3 regions of the Desulfuromonas svalbardensis genome follow, and region 2 is predicted to be linked to each of the others. Evidence: riboswitches for the same ligand, from Rfam matches in the RefSeq annotation. Region 2 holds a riboswitch; each other region holds the start of a gene.
The links. A riboswitch is a leader RNA that binds a small molecule or an ion and turns the genes downstream of it on or off. The one in region 2 is predicted to bind cobalamin.
Positions count from the first base shown of each region.

Region 1: another riboswitch for cobalamin. It lies ahead of ACZ5KY_RS08700 (TonB-dependent receptor plug domain-containing protein); the one in region 2 lies ahead of ACZ5KY_RS13450 (LbtU family siderophore porin).
Region 3: another riboswitch for cobalamin. It lies ahead of cobC (alpha-ribazole phosphatase); the one in region 2 lies ahead of ACZ5KY_RS13450 (LbtU family siderophore porin).

Region 1 covers NZ_AP042416.1:1,909,195-1,914,477, forward strand. The annotation lists gene ACZ5KY_RS08685 (Fur family transcriptional regulator) at 1-232, shown strand, start outside; gene ACZ5KY_RS08690 (catalase) at 378-1,835, shown strand; gene rbr (rubrerythrin) at 1,895-2,473, shown strand; cobalamin riboswitch at 2,669-2,852, shown strand; gene ACZ5KY_RS08700 (TonB-dependent receptor plug domain-containing protein) at 2,974-4,848, shown strand; gene ACZ5KY_RS08705 (double-cubane-cluster-containing anaerobic reductase) at 5,232-5,283, opposite strand, start outside.
Region 2 covers NZ_AP042416.1:2,991,628-2,996,910, forward strand. The annotation lists gene ACZ5KY_RS13435 (TolC family protein) at 1-593, opposite strand, end outside; gene ACZ5KY_RS13440 (hypothetical protein) at 954-1,433, opposite strand; gene ACZ5KY_RS13445 (cell envelope integrity protein TolA) at 1,956-3,206, opposite strand; cobalamin riboswitch at 3,380-3,590, shown strand; gene ACZ5KY_RS13450 (LbtU family siderophore porin) at 3,790-4,968, shown strand; gene ACZ5KY_RS13455 (sirohydrochlorin cobaltochelatase) at 4,989-5,283, shown strand, end outside.
Region 3 covers NZ_AP042416.1:2,131,355-2,136,637, reverse strand. The annotation lists gene ACZ5KY_RS09565 (TolC family protein) at 1-928, opposite strand, end outside; gene ACZ5KY_RS09560 (hypothetical protein) at 1,006-1,431, opposite strand; cobalamin riboswitch at 1,755-1,896, shown strand; gene cobC (alpha-ribazole phosphatase) at 2,000-2,593, shown strand; gene cobU (bifunctional adenosylcobinamide kinase/adenosylcobinamide-phosphate guanylyltransferase) at 2,586-3,152, shown strand; gene cobT (nicotinate-nucleotide--dimethylbenzimidazole phosphoribosyltransferase) at 3,149-4,231, shown strand; gene thiC (phosphomethylpyrimidine synthase ThiC) at 4,274-5,283, shown strand, end outside.

The DNA of each region.
Region 1 (5,283 bases), 1.1 Mb from region 2:
AATCAATTATGATTTGATCCATAAGGTTGAAACCGTAGAGAGTCAGGCCCGATTTGAGGTACAGCATATGCGTCATCATCATCTGATTTGTCGTCAATGTAATCATATTATTGATTTTCAATGGCAGTTGGTTGATCAAGCCTCTCTGCCAGAAGAGATAAATAAGTGGGGCAAGTTTGAACAAGCCAGTGTTGTTGTTTATGGTGTGTGTGAAAAGTGCTTAGAAGGATAGTAAGTGCTTTTTTTTTGCACCACTAGTAAGAATTATTACTAAGAAGTATTTGTTATTGCTTTATGGGCCAGGGCATGAAGTTGACAGTGAGCTTAAAATTGCAATACTCAATAAAGTATATCTTTAATCAATCGAGGAGGGGATCATGGACAAAAAGAAGTTGACGACGAATGCTGGTGCGCCTGTTTCAGACAATAATCATGTCATGACAGCGGGGCCACGTGGGCCACTGTTGATGCAAGATGTGTGGTTTCAGGAAAAATTGGCAAGTTTTGATCGTGAAGTGATTCCTGAACGGCGTATGCATGCGAAGGGTTCTGGAGCATTCGGTACGTTTACCGTTACTCACGATATTACCCAGTACTCGAAAGCGAAGATTTTTTCTCAGGTTGGCAAGCAGACAGAGATGTTTGTCCGTTTTTCAACTGTAGCGGGTGAGCGTGGTGCGGCCGATGCTGAGCGTGATATTCGTGGTTTCGCCATGAAATATTACACTGAAGAGGGCAATTGGGATTTAGTGGGCAACAACACACCGGTGTTCTTTTTGAAGGATCCCCTAAAATTTCCTGACTTGAACCATGTTGTTAAGCGCGATCCACGGACTAATTTACGCAGTCCGCATAATAATTGGGACTTCTGGACGCTACTACCGGAGGCGTTGCATCAAGTAACCATCACCATGAGTGAGCGCGGACTTCCACGTTCGTATCGACATATGAACGGTTATGGTAGTCACACCTATAGCCTCATTAGTGCGGATCAAAAACGTTATTGGGTTAAGTTTCATTTTAAAACTCAGCAAGGGATCGAGTGCTTAACGGATGCCGAAGCGGAAGCCATTGTTGGTAAAGATCGTGAAAGCAATCAGCGTGATCTGTATGAGAGTATTGAAGCAGGTAAGTATCCAGGTTGGAAGATGCAGATTCAGGTGATGACTGAAGAGCAGGCGGATGCGTGTCAATTCAACCCCTTTGATTTGACCAAAGTATGGCCACACTCTGATTTCCCATTGATGGATGTCGGCACTTTTGAACTGAACCGTAACCCTGATAACTATTTTGCTGATGTCGAGCAAGCGGCGTTTAATCCAACAAATATTGTTCCTGGGATTGGATTCTCACCGGATAAAATGTTGCAAGGGCGCTTATTCTCCTACGGCGATGCTCAACGCTATCGCCTCGGTGTGAATCATCATCTCATCCCGGTCAACAAACCTCGCTGCCCGTTCCATAGTTATCATCGTGATGGAGCGATGCGTGTGGATGGTAACCATGGTAGTACATTGGGCTATGAACCCAATAGCTATGGTGAATGGCAAGAACAACGCGATTTTACCGAACCACCGCTTAAACTTGAAGGTGATGCCGCCCATTGGAATCATTATGAAGATAACGACGATCATTTTAGTCAACCGGGTAATCTGTTTCGTTTGATGACAATGGCGCAGCAGCAGGCGTTATTTGGCAATACCGCCCGAGCCATGGGCGATGCACCACGACAGATAAAAGTGCGCCATGCTAAGCATTGTTATCAAGCGGATACTGCTTATGGTGAAGGTGTTGCAAAAGAGATGAATTTGACCATGGACGAAATTCAATCATAGGTATATTTTAATAGCGACAATGGGTCGTGTAAATCATGCAATTTAAAAGGAGAATGATCATGTCAAAAAGTGTTCAAGGGACTGAAACAGAGAAAAATCTACTTAAATCGTTTGCGGGGGAAAGTCAGGCTCGTAACCGTTATACTTATTTTGCTAGTATTGCTAAAAAAGAGGGTTTTGTTCAGATTGCGGATGTTTTTGAAGAGACCGCTGCACAAGAGAAGGAGCATGCGAAGCGTTTCTTTAAGTTTTTAGAGGGTGGCGATCTGGAGATTACCGCAACCTATCCAGCAGGAAAACTTGCCACAACAGCTGAAAATCTTCTTGCGGCGGCCAACGGTGAGGAAGAGGAACACACTGAGTTGTATCCAGCTTTTGCTGCGGTTGCTCGTAAAGAGGGTTTTGTCGACATTGCTGAAGCATGGGAGGCTATTAGTGTGGCTGAAAAGCAACATGAGAAGCGTTACCGTGATCTGTTGGCTAATATTGACAACGGTGTGGTGTTCAAGCGTGAGGAGACTGTGACATGGCGTTGCCGTAATTGCGGATATCTTCACACTGGTCCTGAGGCATTAGAGTTGTGCCCAGCGTGTATTCATCCTCAAGCACATTTCGAAATTCTTGGTGAAAACTGGTAGTTTTCTACCAAGGTATTAAGTCAATTGTTTCAATTTAAAAGCCCTTCACTGTTGATAAGTGGAGGGCTTTATTGTGCAGAGTAGGGATTGTGATACACAGGTAATGTTGTTTAGTTATTTGTTTCCTTGTTTGACTCATTGGTAGAATCTTGGTAAAAAGTAGTGGTTTAATCATTTAGTATAAAACATTGTAAATACATACAAACTATTTCAGATGCTCGAAATGAGCTTAATAGGGAACCCTGTGTAAATCAGGGACGGGCCCGCCGCTGTAACTAGGGACGAACGCTGCTTAATGTCACTGCCAAATTTGGGCGGGAAGACGCAGCAAGTAGGTTGATCTAGAAGTCAGAAGACCTGTCTGAGGTATCGTGATGCGTTTAGCCCTAGGCAGGGATGCGTGTTTAAGTCTTGTGGATGGAAAAGGGAGATCCCAGGTCGATATTATTCGGTCTGGGTTTTTTTGCGCCCAGATCATTGGTAGATGGTAGGAGTGTAAAATGGTTAGATTGAAATGGTGTGTATTAACGGTTGTATTAATTTTGACGGCAACGGTGGCTTGGGGGCAGACTGAACTAACGACGTATAATTTGGAGCAGATGGTGGTGACAGCGGAACGCTATCCTGTGCAAGAGAAGCAGTCATCGCGGTTTATCACCGTGGCAACAGCAGAGCAATTGATCGAAACTGGGGGGAATAACCTCGTTGATGCTCTAAAACGGGTAGGTAGTTTATCGTATAAGTCGCTAGCTCCTCTCGGTGTTAGCCGTATGGGGATGAAAAGCGAAGTGAGTATTCGCGGCTTAGAGGATGGCGAGTTGGTTTTGATTAACGGTGTGCCAATTCAAAGTGCCTCGGGTGGAAGCTACGATTTAAACGCCATTAGTATTGATCAAGTAGAGCGTGTTGAAGTGTTAAGTGGTGCCGCATCAACATTATATGGTGCTGATGCGATGACAGGCGTCATTAACATCATTACCAAAAAGACTGCAGGTAATTTTTCGCCGTATGCGCGTGTTGAATTCGGTGAAGAGGGTTATCAAAACCATCAGTTAGGTTTTGTCAGTAATCAACTAAATATGGGGCTGAGTTATCAGCGCTTGGATGGTATTGATACCATCTACCGTAAGCTTTCATCAACTAAGGGCTACACTTACGACATGGAGGGGACGGATCACTCTTCGCTAAGCCTCAATTATCAACCGAGTGAACATCTGTTTATCAATTATCTGTATAGCCGGATAGAAACGGGTTTTACACGCCGATACGATAGCCCAACCAAAAGCTCAATTATTTATGATCAAAATCAGGATAAACACTTCACCAATATTCGCTATGAAGCCGACCATTTTAAAATCAAAGGGTTCTACTCCTTTGATCGTCTAGTAAAAGAGCAGACCTCACCAGAAAAACCTGAAGAAAAGCGGCGTACTTACAATTACGGCCTCAGCACCGATTACCGTTTTGATGCGTTATCTTTTCAGCACACTGTCGGTGGCGATGTGATTCGTCGTGTTGCAGATTATGATTACTCATATGGTCGTCATTATCGGGATGATAGCGCGTTATTTTGGCAGGTGAAACGGGAGTTTCTTGAATGTTTAGTGTTTAATGTTGGTGCGCGTGAACAGCTGGTGGATGCCGCCGATGGTGCACGTGATTACAGCCGATTTTTACCCAGCGCAGGAGCAATATGTCGAGTCAACCCAGCTTTAAACCTCTTTGCTAATGCGGGTAAAGCGTTTCGTGCACCGAGTTTTAATGACCAATATTATAAGACCGATACCCGTGTTGGAAATCCAGACCTGAATCCTGAAGAGGGCTGGACCTATGAAGCTGGAATAAAATACGATCATCGCTTTATTCGATTACGTGTTGCGTTGTTTTTGATGAAATTTGAGGAGAAAATTATCTCTTATACGCGTCCAGACGGTATGAATAGTTATTACAATTCCGTTGATTACGAAAATAAAGGGGTGGAGTGGGATGCGACCTTCTTTCCATTTGATGGTCAAGACAATCGGTTGAAAAATATCACTCTTTCGGCGCGTGGGTTTGTTGCCAATCCGATTGCAGATGATGAAAACGGTGATGAAAATCAGGTTGGACCGCGAGTACAAACAGCTTTTGGCATAAATTACTTAGGGGAAGTGGTTACTGTGAATTGTGATGCGATTAATCAAAATGATCGCGAAGATGATTTAGATAGTCAGTTGACGGTTAATCTCTATACGAAAGTTAAGCTGCCTGTTGGTTCAGCGACATTTACTGTTGATAATGTTTTTGACGAAGAGATGATCACTGGAGGGAGCACGATTTCACGTTATTACGGCTTAAGGCGGGTGATTAAGATTGGTTACGAAATACAGTATTGATTGTTTGCAATAATCCTATTGCGCGTTAGAAACAGCCCTCCACTGATGGTTACAGGGAGGGCTGTTTGTAGGTGGACGGTGTCTTGTGTATTTCTAGCGCACCATGAGGCTTGAACTCTGGTGGCGAATCATTTATAACGTTTCCGCCTCCCAATTTCGGGAGAATGAGGACTGTGCCCCCTATGTTGTTTATCTTCTCAGCTCCATTTTGCGTGTTATTTTTCTATTTGTCATTTAACTTTTATCGGAAGAAAAAATACCAGCAATGCTTGGTTGTGGGCCTGTTAGCCGTGTTTCTTCTGCTGTTAACGTTAGCCTGTGTTGGCCTTGGTTATCTGTGGTCAACTTATCCTGGCGAAATCAATCTTTAAGTTACGATTGTTTTACTGAGCTGCGAGTAGTTCCAGAAATGCTTCAAGTCGTAATTTAAGCTGT
Region 2 (5,283 bases):
ACGATGAGTCGATCCATCAGCTTAGAACGCTCAACATGAGCCTTGAGCACATCCTGCTGAATTCCTGTACCTAGTTCGTACATCGTTTCTGTCAGGCGGGTAAAGTCGTCCAAAATCTTAAGACTTTTTTCGGTGACAACAATGGCTTTGGTTTGAAAATAGAGTTCATAATAGGCATCCTTGACTTTCTGCACCAAGGATAGTCTGGCATCTTCGAGAACACTCTTATACCAATACGCTTGCTGCCTAGCCATGCCAGCCTTGGAGGCGAGCTTTCCCGGATAGGGAATTTTCTGAGTCCACTTAATATCCTTACCCGTCATAGGGGTCTGGTCGCCCTTAAACGTATCAATAGGATAATTGACAAGGCTAAATGAAAGAGATGGATCAGGCAGTGAACCCGCTGGAACGACCCGATGCTCAAAGAGCTGCCAGCGGTCCGTTGCAGCCTTAAGATCGGGGTTATTTTCAAGAGCTTGTGCAACAATACTCGCTAAAAGGTCAGGGGAGTTTTCCGTTTCAGCCAAAGAGATGCTAGCCGCAGTAGAAAAAAGTAAAAGTGTAAAAATCATGCAACGAAAAATGAACATCATAATATCCTCCATTTAGGGATGGATACCTTCACCCCGCAAACTGTTCATTATCTGCCAACAATACAAACATCAGCGTCCAAAAAGAAATTCTCCAAGGCAACAAGCGGCTGAGCCACAATGAATGATCTGCAATTGGCAACACGTATCGTCAAACCAAGTCTAAACATACGCAGAGGAGGTCTGAATCATCACCTGCTAGCTGGCTGTCGGGTTTGACGAGCCGTAGCGAGAAACAGCTGGCTTGAGACCAGATTTTCGACCATTTGAGAGCGAATAGTGAGCCTATTTGTCGAAAATGGACGGGAATATGGGCAAAGTCCAGCTGATTCGCAGTAGGTTCGTGTCAAGTCCGACAGCCTGCTAGTTATCATAGCTAAATGTGTAGATCCGTTTTTTCCCATCATCCAACCGAGTACCGATGCTAAGCTGGTAGATTCCCGTTTCATCCAAAGTCACATCCGCGCCGAAATGCCCCTGCATTCCTATCAACTTCAGCGCCTTGAGTTGCTGTCCTGAAGGCGTGGTCACCTTGACTGCCACACTACCTTGCTCCATGGATTGTCCACTCTGAACATTGGAAAACATCATCATCAGGTGATGAGTGGTGGTCATCCCCATCTTAGTCATTGCTGCGCTCACATCCTTGAGGTGGGCCATCCCTTTTACTCCGTTTTTCACTTCAGCGCCGAGCATAATCATCTCACCATTCATAGCCATGCTGCCTTGCTCATGATTCATTGTTCCCGTTGCTGCTTCGCTCGGGCAACAATTGCTTGCTAGCGCCAATGCAGGTAACGACAGCATCATAACAATCATCAATACTAACCAATGTCTTTTCATAATTTTCTCCTGTGTTGTGATTCAAATTAACTTCATCTACATGAGATATCTTCACAGTGTATGCCAACAAAGATTAATCCATTAATTACAGTCAGTTAGATTATGACTAATCCTAACGGGGCATCTAAACATGGAGAATATTCTATCAAGTGTAGAATATTCTCCACTCACAGCGAGATCAAAACCATCCATTCTCAGGATTGGTAAATCATGTATACAACGATAATCTATCTACGAAAAAAGGCCAGCCCTAGGGCTGACCTTTTTCAAACAACAAAGAGTGTTTCACTGAAATAGCCACTATTCATTACGTGAGTACTGTTACACTTTTTATGTAATTACTATCGATAAAGAGTTACACAGGTTAACTCAATGATGAATTCGCTCTGCTGGTGTCCAAACAAATTCTGATTTCAATATTGCTAAGAAGCCTCCATCTAACGTGTTGAGCACTGGAAAGGTTGCCCCCCCCCAATACCTACCACGAACATCGAGCTTAACAACCAATAGAAGATATCTACATTACTGATAAAAAAGATCTCTCAAAGGCACCTCAATCTGTTGGTGAAATTCAGGGGTATTCTGATCAATAGATTGCTGTTTGCAATACACTGACAGTGCTAAATGAACATTGTTGCGAAGCTTAAACAGATCACTATAAATGAGTGGTTGACTGAGTCGCTGTATTTGGGGCGATAAAGTGATTGTTGGATCAGGAGAAAAGATATCGACCATCAAATGACTGAGGGATGATTTTGGTGGAAGAATGAGAACTGAGTCTAGTACAAAATAATAAGTGATATCATTAAGTGTAACTGACATCTTCTCAATTTTTTGGACTGTTTTACTTTTATTCCTAATGGATATATCAACTGACAACGGAGCGGCATAACTAATTTTATGCAAGGCTATTTTAAAATTTTCATCCTCAAGAAGAACAGTCTGTTCTGTTTCCAGAAAGTACTTAGTCGTGACAGTAATCGTGGGACGCACTATGTTGCTTGTCGACAAAAAGGTAAGCGGTGCACTGTTATCATGTATGGAATAAGCATAGCATGAGTCATTACACTGAATGGTGTAGCCATAACGGATTGATTGTTTGTCGAGGGGGAAATCGAGATTACCGACAATATGAGTTTGGATGGAAAAAAAATGTTTTGGTAATGAAAACCCACTGACATTTTGCACCGTAAATGCGACCTCAATCTCTTTAAGTCGTTGTTTTATTTTCTCAACATCAACTCTATATTGTTGATGGCGTAGCTCCAAAAGTTGTTGCGCTCGTTGCTGCTCTTTTTCAACTTCTGCACCGTCTCTTGCAACTCTATCCTTTGCTTGTTGACGACGTTCAATCACCTGCTGACGCGCCTCTTGCTCTTTTTCCAGTTGAAGGGACTCGCGTCGTTGCTGTTGCCTCTTAAGGACAGCGGCCCTTTTTTTCTTGGCGTTCTCAGCTCGTATCTGTTGTTGTTGTTCGTAACGTCGTTTATGTAGATCAGACTTTAGACGATCATTCAGGGCAGAGGAGATACAGATCTGACAAGGTGTTAAATGTAGACGATCACACTCAACATAGGAGATCTTTTTAGGGGCAGAGAGCAAACTGCGACAGAATGTTCGATGAAACAACGAACTATGCCGTTCAGAAACAAACTGTTTTGACTGAACCGTTATCTCTTCATTTGCTGCCATGCACTGAAGAGAGAGGCACTGAATACACAGAATGCAAAGAAAGAGTATTTTATACAAACTATTACGCTTAAGAGGAAACACGATTCAATCCACTCTACTCTAATTCAGAGAAAAAACTAATCAACCGAACAGTTTTAATAAGTCCCAAGACTAAATCATCCATCTAAAACTAGCCACTGTTTTAATTTTTCCATTTTATTCGTTAAATTTGGACCAACAATAAATAGCGATTGACCATTAATAACTCAGTGCGCTATATGAATAGCCAATTGAGTGCCATTAAAGGCTGTTATCCAAACTAAAAATGGACAACAAAGGGAAGACGGTGCAAATCCGTCGCGGTCCCGCCGCTGTAACCAGTGACGAACATCACAACAACCACTGCTTTGGACAATACAAAGTGGGAAGGTGTGATTAGTAGAATGACCTGGAAGCCAGAAGACCTACTTGATGATGTTTGCCAAATAGATCAGCCTTCGTGGATTAAGGACTATCTTACTTTTCGCTATATGTTTATTTCTCATCGTAGAAAAAACTTCGTGGTTTGGCAGCATTGCTCATAAATTAGTGGATGAAAAACGGCATCCCCGCGATACAATAATACAGTATTGCGGGGATTTTTTTATTCGCTGCTTTTGCAGCCATCATACTCGCGAGGTAAAAAATGCGACACCAACGAATCACCGCTCTACTTTTTGCAGCACTTCTACTGTTATGCACCCTACCCGCCCTAGCCAACGAAAATGGATCGAACCAACAACTCAGCGCAGAGATGCAACGCCTAATTGAGAAAAAAGTCGATGAATTACTCGCACAACGTCTTTCGGTAGTTCAAACCGGGGGACCTCACACCATTAAAAAACCCACCATCAGCAAAGGGGAACAACATCAGATTGCTGAGGAAGTGGTCCAAAGCCTCACGCTGAGCGGCGTAGTTGAAGTGGAAGCCAACCACACTAATGACTTTGGCGGTAATAACAGTAGTGGCCTCGAACTGGCCACCGTAGAATTGGCCATTGATGCTCAGGCCCACCCTTGGGTTCAGGGCCATGTGTTGTTTCTCTACGAAGAAGGAGATGACGACGATGTTGTAATCGACGAGGCATTTGTCACGATCGGTAATAGCAAAGAAACTCCCTTCTACCTTAGTGCCGGTAGGATGTATGTCCCCTTTGGTAACTTCACCACCTTCATGATCTCTGATCCTTTAACCCTTGAAATGGCTGAGACGCAAGAGACCGCCCTTCAAGTTGGCTTCGGAGCAGAAAACTGGCACAGCGCACTCTATGCCTTTAACGGTGACACCAGCGAAGGGGATGATTCCAGCACCATTGAACAATATGGCGCTCATGTGGGTTACAGCTTTGAAGCAGGGGGCTGGAATGTTGCCGTTGACACCAGCTACACCAGTTCATTGTTCGATTCCGACCTATTAACTGAAGAATTTGGCGATGCAGCCGTTGCAGGAGACTATATCTCAGGTTTTGGCGTCCAAGGTGTGCTCGGTATCGGCAATGTTACTCTCATTGGAGAGTATATTTTGGCCCTAGAAGATCTGAATGTTGAGGGCGAAAAGATCAATCCCTACACATTCAACATTGAAGGAGCTGTCGTTGTTGAACTAGTAGGTAACGAAATGGCCTTTGCTTTGGCATGCCAAGGCAGCAAAGCTCTAGTTGGAATCTTACCGGAACAACGCTTCATGGCTAGTATTGGTATCAGCTTGTTCGAAGACACCGCTTTGACCTTAGAATATGCATACGACAAAGACTATGACGAACATGACGGTGGCAGCGACGACAATAGTAAGTCCCTCACCGCACAACTGGCGTACGAATTTTAAATAACACAAGGAGCGATACAATGAAAAAGACATGGGCTATTCTTATCTCTACCCTGCTACTACTCGGTTGTGCCCTGAGTGCATCGGCTCAGGATAAAACCGCCATTGTTCTAGCCAACTTCGGCACCAGCTACCCGCGGGCGCTGAAATCTCTCACCAATATTCAGGCCAAGGTGCAACAGGCGTTCCCTGAAGCTAAGGTGGAATTGGCTTTTACCTCCAACATCATTCGTAAAATCTGGCATGAACGTCAGACAGATCTAGCGTTCCAAAAAGCTCACCCCGAAATCCCTAAACAGATCCTTTACGTTCAGG
Region 3 (5,283 bases), 860 kb from region 2:
CTCTCTTTAAACCGACTTCAAAGGTAACGTTGCTGATCCGATTGGCGCGTTGCAAAGCCAATTCGGCCTGAGCCAACTGCTGTTGCCGTTGGCGTAAGAGTAACAACGGTGATTTATCAAGCTGTTGTTCAATTGCATCCCATGTTGGCAACGCTGGCATCACGCGTAAATTACCCTCAACTTCGGTGAAATCCACCACTGAACTTTGCCAGCTACTGGCTAAAACCATGCGGCTATTATCTAAGGTAGCAATAGCTTGCTGATAACGGATTTGGGCTTGCGTAGCCAACGACTTAAAGCGTAACGCTTCGATGGGGGCTTTTTTTCCTGCAAGCACCCCTTCGTTGACAATCGCCAACACCTCGGCAGCTTGGCTGAGTTGATTTTGCGCCAACACCAACTGCTTTTGTGCCACTAAAATCGCGACAAAACGCTGCGATGTGGTGCTGATAAGGTTGGAGCGCGTGACCGCTAACTGTTGCTCGGCCACCAAACGTTGCTGTTCAGCCAGCTGTTGTCGCCGTGCGCGCTTACCGCCTAGCTCCACCAATTGACTCACAGACAGGGTTGATTGCATGGCATCAGTATCAGAATAGACACCACTACCAGCAAACTCTTCAAATTCAACGGCGAGTTCAGGATTCGGTCGCACAGCAAACTGCTGCCCTTCCGCCTCCGTTGCTAAGAGTGCATGGTGTTGTGCTTGCAGTTGTTGATTTTCCGTAAGCATCCGCTGTAGAGCATCTGCTAGGGTCAAAGGACTTAATTGATCAGTTGGTTGCTGCTGCGTTGCATTGGTTTGCGTTGTCTCAACATCGGACATCACCTCAGACGTTACGGCGCGGTTTTCCACGGCGAAAGAAGGTGATACGACGGTACAACACATCACAACACACGCAACAAAAGTAAACTTAGCCTGTACAGGCATAGTTGTACCTCCGCTTTAGGGGTAAACAGTTAATTTTATAGGTAAACCTTAAGGGATAAACAGGGGGTGTTGTTCGCTTAGTTCAGCATGACAATGGTGCGGTGGTGGAGAATTTGATCACGGATGCGTGGCACAAAATCTGCGATAACGCTCTGTGGTTGTAATGGCAAGGAGGTCAAACGGAAAAACGACTCATCAACAGATGGAGCCATGACAAGCGCGTCGAGTGACATTAAAACATCACGCAACCGATTCGAAGCGTAACTACTGCTGGGCAGCAGATCTAAACAAGGACCACAATGATCAACGGAAACCTCACTGCTCAACACATCATGCTCTGATTTATGCTCTTCACAACATGAATCATGCGCTTGCTCAAGAACAGTGTGACCATCAATACCAAAACACCACACGTAACTAGCGCCACTGGTCTGACCAACCAGCAGGATCAGTATAAAACTGAAGATAGAAACAAGATGTCTGAAGCGAGTATTTTTAATCATCAGATTATCTTATTCGATTGTGACCTTTTTAAGCAATGATAAAAAGCAACAGCTCTGCTTGATTCAGCAAAAATTTCTCCATTAAATCTGAGAGCCATCAGCGATATTTCAGCAATTCCACATAAAAAAGAACATCTGTACCATTTTGAAACGCCACCTTGTTAACATCTGACTTAAAAAAGTAATCATAAAAAACCTTCTAAACAGCTATTTAAAGGTTTTTTATATAGCGTAAACACTTTTGGTTCACCCTTTGCATTACTCCACAATGTCACTTATACAATTCATTTGTGCCGTTATGAAAAAACTAACAACACAATTGTGTTTCTTTTGTTATAGTTGGCAGATATAGAAATAAATCGGAATCGTGGAAGACGGTGTAAATCCGTTACGGACCCGCCACTGTAATCGTTAGTCATACGGACTAACGTAAGTCAGATACATGGCCGATTAATTTGTTCGCTTGTCTCCGTGGTATGAGATGACAGAGCAAACGCGTGGATTAAATACGGAATCCCCGCAACCTTTTAAAAAGGTTGCGGGGATTTTTTTGTTTGGGGGGACTTCATTGAAACAAAAACAGATCACTCTCATTCGCCATGGTGCCCTAGAGTCAGATCTCGATGGTTGCTATGTCGGCCATTTAGATGTGCCGCTAAGTAACAAAGGACAATCGCAGGCGAGAAAGCTTGCTGAACGTCTAACAGATCAACCCATTGACACAATATGGTGCAGCCCGTCATTGCGTGCTCAACAAACCGTAGCTCCAATTACCGAACGATTAGCACGATCCTGCACCATCAAGGTTCAGCTGAACGAGGTGAATTTCGGTCGTTGGGAGGGATTGACCTTTAAAGAGATCTGCTCAACTGATCCTGATTTGGTTGATCAATGGGCAACATTTTTCGATGATTTTTGTTTTCCCGAAGGTGAATCACAACACGATTTTCAACATCGGATTACAGAGATTGCCGAACAGATCCATAACCATTCTGGCCACCTTGCCTTGGTGACTCATGGCGGGGTGATTCGAGCCTTACTGTGTCACTTGCTCGGTTTTGAAAAACACGATTACTTAAAGTTCGAGATCAGCAGAGGCTCATTTGCAACACTAACAATACAAGACCAACAGGCTGTTTTAACAGGGCTTTACAATGACTAATAATTCTAAAAACAACATACTATATATCAGTGGTGGCAGCCGTAGCGGTAAGAGTCGCTACGCCGAACAACGCGCCGAAACCTTAGCGGGAAAGCGCAGCTATATTGCCACCTGCCCCATTATAGATGCCGAAATGGATGGCCGAATCGCCTTACATCAGCAACGCCGCGAAGGGAAAGGTTGGCTGACCGTTGAGGAGCCGTTAGATTTAGCTCAAGCCTTAACAGACACCGCCGACAGTGCGGTCGTTCTCGTTGATTGTCTTACCCTATGGATCAACAATCTTCTTTACGAGGCTGATTGCCGAGATCAAACCATAACTGAAGATCACATCGTTCACTCCTGCCAACAGGTTATCGAAGCCTGCAAGGCAGGGGATCGAACCATTATTTTTGTTACCAATGAACTGGGGATGGGCATTGTTCCAGCCGATGCTATCTCACGCCTCTACCGCGATTTAGTTGGTCGCTGCAATCAAACTCTTGCTGCTCAGGCAGATGAAGTGGTGTTGATGGTTTCAGGCTTACCACTTTTTTTAAAGGAGAACTCACCATCATGACACGGCTAAACCAATCGTTGCTCGATACAACTATTAATCAGATTACTCCCAGTGATGCGGCCATGCGCCAAACAGCTCACGAGCGCTTAACTCAACTCGCCATCCCTCACTGGGCGCTGGGTCAAATGATGGACCTTGCCGAAGATTTAGCGGCAATGACCAGCAGCATGCAACCGACGGTCAAACGCAAATCGATTGCGGTGATGGCCGGCGATCACGGCATTGTTGCCGCAGGGGTGAGTAAGTTCCCCCAAGCCGTTACCGTTGAGATGGTGCGTAACTTTGTCAACGAAGCAGCCAGCATTAACGCCTTAGCGCGCCAAGTTGGTGCCAAGGTAGTTGTGGTTGATGCAGGGGTTGCTGGCGACTTAAGTGAACTCGATGCCAGTGGTAAAATCATCAACAAAAAAGTGGCACTCGGTACGGCTAACTTTGCTGAAGGGCCAGCCATGAGTCGCGAGCAAGCGATTCAATCGATTGAAGCAGGAATAGAGGTCGCGCAGCAACTGGCTACAACAACCGACCTCTTTGGTACTGGCGATATGGGCATTGGTAACACCAGTCCATCCAGTGCCATCATCGCCACCTTGTGTCAGCGCACCATTGCCGATGTTACGGGGCGCGGAACAGGACTAGACGATACCCAGCTCAACGCAAAAATTGCCACTCTCGAAAAAGCACTAGAGCTCAACCAACCGAACCCAAACGATGGCTTAGATATTTTAGCTAAAGTTGGCGGCTTTGAAATTGGTGCCATTGCCGGACTTATTCTTGGTGCCGCCGCACAAAAGAAACCGGTAGTAATTGACGGCATCATCTCCACCGCTGGTGCACTCATCGCCGCCAGTCTGTGCCCAGCCAGTAAAGATTACATGATTGCGGGTCACCGCAGTGTTGAACAAGGTCACCATATCGCTTTAGCGCACCTCAACAAACAACCATTGCTCGATTTACAATTACGCCTTGGCGAAGGAACAGGTGGTGCAATTGCCATGAACCTTGTCGAAGCCGCAGTGTCAATCTTAACCGAAGTTGCCACCTTTGAAGAGGCCGCAGTTAGTCAGCCTCAAAACATTTAAACGTCTTACCCGCTATTTTAGCGCTAAAAGGAGAAACATCACATGCTCACTCAAGTTGAACAAGCTGTAAAAGGGACGATTAGCCCACAGATGGTAGCCGTGGCTAAAGATGAAGGCTTCACGCCTGAATACATCCGCGACATGGTTGCCGCAGGCAAGATCGTTATCCCTTACAACACCATCAGCAAGCCGAAAGCTGTTGGTATTGGTAAAGGTCTACGTACCAAAGTGAACGCTTCCATCGGCACTTCGTCCGATATCATCGATTACGCTGCTGAAGTTCGTAAAGCGAAAATTGCTCAAGAAGCAGGTACCGATACGCTGATGGAACTATCTGTCGGCGGTAATTTGGATCGTGTTCGCCGTGAAGTGATCGCCGCAGTCGATGTCCCTGTTGGTAACGTACCTTTGTATCAAGCTTTTTGTGAAGCCGCTAAAAATCGCGGTGGTGCCGACAATCTTGATCCCGAAGAGTTGTTCGACCTCATCGAGAAACAATGTGCTGACGGCTTGGCATTTATGGCGGTTCACTGTGGTATCAACCGTTACACCATTGAGCGCTTGCGCAAGCAAAACTACCGCTACGGTGGTCTGGTTTCCAAAGGCGGCACCACCATGGTGTCGTGGATGGAAAAGAACAACAAAGAGAACCCACTCTATGAGCACTTTGACCGCGTCATCGACATCTTGAAAAAATATGATGTTTGCCTGTCTCTCGGTAACGGCCTACGTGCTGGCGCCATTCACGACAGCCACGACCGCGCGCAAATGCAAGAGTTGATCATCAACTGTGAGCTGGCGCAAATCGGCCGCGAAATGGGTTGCCAAATGCTCGTCGAAGGCCCAGGTCACATGCCACTCGACGAAGTTGAAGCCAACATCATCGTTCAAAAGCGGATGAGTAACGAAGCCCCCTACTACATGCTCGGACCTATCACCACAGATATTGTTCCAGGTTTCGATCACATCAGTTCGGCAATTGGTTCGGCACAATCGGCCCGTTACGGTGCCGACTTGATCTGCTACATCACCCCAGCTGAGCACTTGGCCCT